One region of the Rossellomorea sp. H136 genome, then DNA from elsewhere that is predicted to be linked to it. Evidence: riboswitches for the same ligand, from Rfam matches in the RefSeq annotation. Region 1 holds a riboswitch; each other region holds the start of a gene.
The links. A riboswitch is a leader RNA that binds a small molecule or an ion and turns the genes downstream of it on or off. The one in region 1 is predicted to bind S-adenosylmethionine.
Positions count from the first base shown of each region.

Region 2: it holds a riboswitch for S-adenosylmethionine, as region 1 does, so the genes downstream of both, ACYH0O_RS09140 (2,3-diketo-5-methylthiopentyl-1-phosphate enolase) here and ACYH0O_RS11160 (methionine biosynthesis PLP-dependent protein) in region 1, are expected to answer to the same signal.
Region 3: it holds a riboswitch for S-adenosylmethionine, as region 1 does, so the genes downstream of both, mtnK (S-methyl-5-thioribose kinase) here and ACYH0O_RS11160 (methionine biosynthesis PLP-dependent protein) in region 1, are expected to answer to the same signal.

Region 1 is NZ_CM166371.1:2,223,187-2,225,455, forward strand. Features, by position in the region: gene ACYH0O_RS11155 (tryptophan--tRNA ligase) at 8-1,006, shown strand; SAM riboswitch class I at 1,130-1,239, shown strand; gene ACYH0O_RS11160 (methionine biosynthesis PLP-dependent protein) at 1,332-2,269, shown strand, end outside.
Region 2 is NZ_CM166371.1:1,808,080-1,810,348, reverse strand. Features, by position in the region: gene ACYH0O_RS09145 (2-hydroxy-3-keto-5-methylthiopentenyl-1-phosphate phosphatase) at 1-54, opposite strand, end outside; gene ACYH0O_RS09140 (2,3-diketo-5-methylthiopentyl-1-phosphate enolase) at 54-1,268, opposite strand; SAM riboswitch class I at 1,380-1,482, opposite strand; gene ACYH0O_RS09135 (aminotransferase class I/II-fold pyridoxal phosphate-dependent enzyme) at 1,533-2,269, opposite strand, start outside.
Region 3 is NZ_CM166371.1:1,805,355-1,807,623, reverse strand. Features, by position in the region: gene ACYH0O_RS09130 (carbon-nitrogen family hydrolase) at 115-897, shown strand; SAM riboswitch class I at 1,001-1,157, shown strand; gene mtnK (S-methyl-5-thioribose kinase) at 1,274-2,269, shown strand, end outside.

The DNA.
Region 1 (2,269 bases):
AATTGTTATGAAAAAACAAGTTCTGACTGGTATTAAACCAACAGGCCGTATTCATTTGGGGAATTATATTGGTGCAATCAAACCGGCATTACAATTGGCAGAGAACCAATCCTACAACACAGCTTATTTTGTAGCGGATTATCATGGTTTAACGAAAATAAATGATCATAATGAAATGAAACAATTATCTTATGGAGTAGCAGCAGCTTGGTTAGCATTAGGCTTGGATCATGAGAGAGCGGTCTTTTACCGTCAATCCGATGTACCTGAAATCTTTGAATTGAGCTGGATCCTGTCTTGTTTTGCACCGAAAGGATTAATGAACAGGGCCCATGCATATAAATCATTGGTCGAAGAAAATGAAAAAAGCGGCAAAGATGTAGATGCTGGGGTCAACATGGGATTATTCACTTATCCAATTTTAATGGCAGCTGATATTTTACTCTTTCAAACCGAGATGGTCCCTGTTGGAAAAGATCAGATACAACATGTTGAAATCGCCCGTGACATAGCTGAAAGCTTTAACAAACAATATGGAGAAATATTTGTCATCCCTGAATATGTCATTCAAGAAGAAACGGCCGTACTCCCGGGACTCGACGGACGTAAGATGAGTAAAAGCTATAACAACACCATTCCATTATTTGAAGAACCAAAAAAGCTTCAAAAATTAATCAATAAAATCAAAACAGATTCTACCCCCCCTGAAGAGCCTAAGGATCCTGACTCCTCCATCATTTTTACGCTATATAATGAATTTGCAACCTCCGATCAAGTTGAAGAAATGAGAAGGAGATTTCAAGAAGGAATAGGGTGGGGAGAAGCGAAAAAAGAGCTATTCCAAGTAATGAATTCTTTTATCGAAGAACCAAGATCGAAATATGAAGAACTGATGGCGAGTCCCCATTTGCTGGATGCAATCTTACAAAATGGAGCAAAAGAAGCACGGGAAAAAACCATTCCATTCATGAAAGAGATTAAAAGGAAAATAGGAATTTATCATTGAAATAGAACAAGGTAGTGAAGCGCAATAGTCATTTTGTTTTTCAGATAATTCATAATTCTCATTGACATTTCTTCTTCTTTGTTATAAGTTATGGGAAAGTTATTTTTCGCAAAATCATATAGTTTCTTATCAAGAGAGGTAGAGGGACTGGCCCGAAGACACCTCAGCAACCAGCCAAAGTTATAGGTATGGTGCTAATTCCAGCAAGTTGATGTCAACTTGGACGATAAGAGGGAGAACGAACGTATAAAACCTTCTTATTTTCATTAAGAAGGTTTTTTTGTTTTTTTCCCTTTTCGTATTCAAGATAGAAAAGGAGAGAAGAATGTTGAAAAAACATATTGATACAATGCTTGTCCAGGCAGGAAATCGGAAAGATCCTGCAACGGGTGCTGTCAGCCTGCCCATCCATTTATCGACTGCCTATGAACATAAGGGGATTGGGCAATCGACAGGCTATGATTACACAAGAACAGGAAATCCAACCCGTGCCACCTTAGAAGACACTCTCACTCAATTGGAGGAAGGGCACAGAGGGTTTGCCTTCAGCTCGGGGATGGCAGCGATTCAGGCAATCCTTAGCTTATATTCCAGCGGGGATGAATTGATTGTTTCGAAAGACCTATACGGCGGGAGCTACCGTTTATTCGTGCAATATGAAGCACAATATAGCATCAAATTTCATTTCGTCGATACCAGTGATGCCGGCTCCATAGAAGAACAAATTTCTAAGAGAACAAAGGCCATTTTTCTTGAAACGCCAACCAATCCATTAATGAATGAAGCAAGTATTTCTGAGGTTGCTGGACTCGCTAAGCGTAACGGATTGCTTTTAATTGTAGATAATACCTTCTACACACCTATTCTGCAGAAGCCACTTACTGAAGGAGCAGACATTGTTATTCACAGCGCTACGAAATACTTAGGGGGACATAATGACGTGCTGGCAGGTGTTGTGATCGTAAACACAGAGGAGTTGGCGGAAAAGATCTACACCATTCAAAATTCAATCGGTGCTGTTCTCGCCCCTTTTGATTGCTGGCTCTTATTAAGAGGGATGAAAACCCTAAGTCTCAGAATGGCTCAGCACGAAAAAAATGCAAGAGAATTAGCGGAGTATCTTGATGTGCATGAATGTGTAACAGATGTTTTATATCCGGGAAAAGGCGGCATGCTTTCCTTTCGTATAGCAAAGGAAGAATGGGTTGCTCCCTTTCTCCAATACTTAAAAATTATTACGTTTGCTGAAAGTTTAGGAGGGGT
Region 2 (2,269 bases), 420 kb from region 1:
ATCGGTTTCTGTAACCGTTCCATCAAAATCACAGAAAATGATCGGACGCGTCATTATACCTTTACCTCCTCTCCCCATTGGGATAGTGCTTTACGAAGCTCATCATGGGTATCTGCTGCATCTGAGAGAGACTCACCCCTTAAAACTGCTTCAATTGCTTGGACGAATGCCTTTCCTCCTCCAATTGCCCCATCTGGATGACCATGGATGCCACCACCTGCATTAATGACACAATCTAAACCAAAATCCTTCACTAAAAGGGGCACAAGCGCAGGATGAATGCCTGCTGACGGTACGGGCAATGCTCTTCTTAAATGATCGTCATCCTTCGTTAACTCATGGCTTACGGATATAGCTTTGCTCTTCTCTAATGCGACACTTCCGTATGGAGATGGAAATAAAGAAAAATCAGCTCCGGCCATTCGTAGGAATTTCCCTAACCATAAAGAATAGCTCACACCATATGCAGGAGATGAAGCAACAGCACCTGCGAATGCAGGATGTGCCATAATCGGCAATCCGATCTCAGGGTCCTCCCTCAACTCTTGAAGAACATCCAGGCCGTAAGAAAATACATTGAATAAAAGGGCATGGGCTCCAAGTTCACGTGCTTTTCTTGCTTTATCACGTAATTCTGAAGTCCTTCCTGTAAGGTTTACTGCATACAACGTTTTCTTACCTGTCTCTTCAAACAGCTCCTGTAACACTCTTTTCCCTATATTGATCCTCTCAGTGAAAGGTGTCAGTGGATTATCAAAGAGAATCTCATCGTCTTTTACTACATCAACTCCCCCAAGTGCCTGGGCCTTTAATTGAGTTTCAAGGTAGTTAAGATCCCTGCCGATCACGCCTTTAAAGATGCTCATTAACAGGGGTCTTTCTTGTACACCTGCTAGCTCCCTGATTCCTTCTATTCCAAACCGTGGACCAGGATAGGCTTTTTTCAAGTCACTGGAAAACTCTATATCTACTAATTTCACTTCACCATCAAGGGACAGCTTGCCGAATACCGTAGCAAGGATGGCTGGAATATCATTTGAATAATTATGACCGGGATAGCCAATTTCCACCTTGCCTCTCGGGCCATCTTTGCCTTCCCACTCTTTCACGGAAACGACTCTCCCCTTGTATTTGCGCAATTGGTCCTGTTCCAGGAGCGGTAAGTCCGTCCATGAACCGACCGTCAATCCCAGGGCGATCCCCTCTGCCTTTTTGTCAAATGATCCACTATTTCCTTTTATTTCATATGTGGCTATCACTTCACTCATTGTTGTCCTGCCTCCTTTTGAAATTGCTATTCTTAGCCGCAAGTTGATTTCATAAGCCTGGGCAAGCAAAAAACCTCTTCCAAATAAGAAGAGGTTTGATAAAGTCACTCTTTCTTATCTGTCAGCTTTATTGCTGCAAGAATTAGCACCGTGCTTGAATAAGTCGGTTGCCGGGCTTCATAGGGCTGGTCCCTCCGCCTGCTCTTGATAAGAATTTCATTATTCATTATTTCAGTTGGATTATTGCACCAATTATAACTTCTGTCAATCCCTTTTATGGAATAATTCTAAATTTTCTATACGCGAAACCGCTTCTCTTATCCGCTGGTTTGAGGTTAAGAGCCCTACACGTACATACCCTTCTCCGAATTCTCCAAAGCCTACACCCGGGGCTACAGCAACTTTGATTTTTTCAAGTAAATAAGTAGAGAACTCTACAGATGTGAAGCCCTCAGGTACTTTTAGCCAGGCGAAGAAGGAGCCTTGTGGAGCTTTTACATCCCACCCTATTTCCTGAAGTCCGGAGATTAATAGTTTTCTTCTTTCTTCGTATGTTGAAACCAGTGCATGCACACATTCCTGGGAACTTAAAAGCGCTGTGGTAGCCGCTTCCTGAATGGCTCCGAACAGACTCACATATAAGTGATCTTGAAGGAGGTTAATCGCTTCAATGACACTTTTATTCCCTACTGCAAACCCCACTCTCCAGCCAGCCATATTATACGTTTTCGATAATGTATAAATCTCAATCCCCACATCCCTTGCTCCATCTGTTTCCAAGAAGCTTATGGGCTTATTTCCATCAAACCCTATAGCTCCATAGGCAAAATCATGTACAACACAAATATCATGCTGATTGGCAAGAGTGACTGTTTCTTCAAAGAATGATTTTGTGGCGATCGCTCCAGTAGGGTTATTAGGGTAGTTCAGAAACATTAGCTTCGCATTTTCCAGCTCGTTACGGGAGCGTTCACTATAATCGGGAAGAAATCCATTCTCCT
Region 3 (2,269 bases), 420 kb from region 1:
CCACTACATTTTTTTGAAAATTAATTACTTTCAAATTCTAGTCACAAATGATATAACGGAAAGTAAAGAATGTAAAGGAATAAATTCCAAAAAGTCCTTAATGAGGTGAACGAAATGATTCAAAAGATAGGTCTTGCACAGATGGATATTGTGTTCGGACATCCCGAAGAAAACAAGAAAAAAGTAGAACAATGGGTTGAAAAAGCAAGTGACGACGGCTGTAATACTGTTGTGCTCCCTGAGCTGTGGACGACTGGATATGACCTTACAAGAATGGATGAAATCGCTGATGAAGGAGCAAAAGACTCTATCTCCTTCCTGTCTGCCCTATCAAAGAAATATTCTATTCACATTGTAGGTGGTTCTGTTGCGCAGAAAACGCAGGATGGGGTGTCCAATACCCTTTTAGTCACCAATTCAAAAGGCAAGTTGGTGAAACAGTATTCGAAGCTCCATTTGTTTAAATTAATGGATGAACATCATTATTTACTTCCTGGGCATGAAGATGGCATCTTCACCCTTCAAGACACAGAGATGGCCGGATTGATTTGTTACGACATCCGTTTCCCGGAATGGTTCAGAAAACAAGTTCTACTAGGTGCCAAGGTTGTTTTTGTCGTAGCAGAGTGGCCTGCAGCACGAATTGATCACTGGCAGGCCCTCTTAAGGGCAAGAGCGATTGAAAACCAATGCTTCGTGATTGCCTGCAACCGGGTGGGAAGTGACCCGAACAATGAATTTGGCGGTTGTTCCCTCATCATTGATCCATGGGGGGAAATTCTTTCAAAGGGATCGCAAATGGAAGAATTGGTTACGGCTGAAATCAATTTACAGGAAGTAGAAAAGGTCCGAAAGAAGATTCCGATATTCCAAGATCGAAGACCGGATTTTTATTAGAAAGGTTATTTTTCCAATAAAAATGTTGACATGGAAAATACTTCGATGGTACTATTCAAATCAAATGAAACATTCTGAAAGTTTAATTAAATAGTTAACGCAACTCTTATCAAGAGCTGGCTGAGGGATTTGGCCCTATGAAGCCCAGCAACCGACCATAATACCGTTGTATAACGGGGCGCAGCATGCGCCGGATTGAATGATCCAGTAAGGCACGGTGCTAATTCCAACAGAAAGATAGTCTTTCTGAGAGATAAGAGGCGACGAAGATACCTTCTTCAAGCCTCTTTCGAACATGAAAGAGGCTTTTCTTATGCCACGGAAAAGCCTCCACAACACAGTCTTTCATAAGTCTGTAATATAAGGAGGAACGATGATGGCAATTACGAAACTCAATGCATATCAACCACTAACTGAACAGGCGGCAATTGCACTGGCGATTGGCTTAAGAATTTTTGAGGACGGCACTCTCTTAACGTGTGAAGAAATTGGAGACGGAAATTTAAATCTGGTCTTTCGAGTATTAGAACGGGGAACAGGTAAAGGAATCATCATCAAACAAGCCCTTCCATATGCGAAGGTTGTAGGCGAAAGCTGGCCCTTGACAATCGAACGGGCAAGAATAGAAGCGAGTGCCCTTAAGCTTCAGCAATCATTTGTAGGGGATCTCGTTCCTGAAGTGTACTACTCTGATCCGACACTTGCGATTACAGTCATGGAAGACCTGAGTGCACTGACCATTGCCCGGGTCGGCCTTATCAAAGGGGAAAAGTATCCCAGGCTCTCCCATGACATTGGAACATTTTTAGCTAATACCTTATATTTCACCTCTGATTATGCCCTTCATCCTTTTAAGAAAAAGGAGTACGTGAAAGAATTTTCAAATCCTGAGTTGTGTAAAATCACTGAGGACCTAGTATTCACGGACCCTTTTTTCAACAGTGAAACCAATGATTTTGAAGAAGAGCTTTCCCAGGATGTCCAACATTTATGGGATGATTTCACCTTGAAGCTTGAAGTGGCCAAATTGAAAAAGAGCTTTCTTACTGAAGGAGAAGCACTTCTTCATGGAGATCTTCATACGGGAAGCATCTTTGTAGATAAGAATCAAACAAAAGTAATTGATCCCGAGTTTGCCTTTTATGGACCGATTGGCTTTGATATTGGACAGTTCATTGCCAACCTTATTTTCCAGGCCATTTCAAAACCTGAAGAGAAGGAAACGATTCTCTATCACATTGAGAATACCTGGAACGTCTTCTCCACTGCGTTCTCCAAGCATTGGAAGGAAAGCGGAGACGCCTACACGAAAGTGAATGGCTACCTTGAATATGTATTGGAGAAGAGCTTTCAAGACAGCATCGGTTTTGCA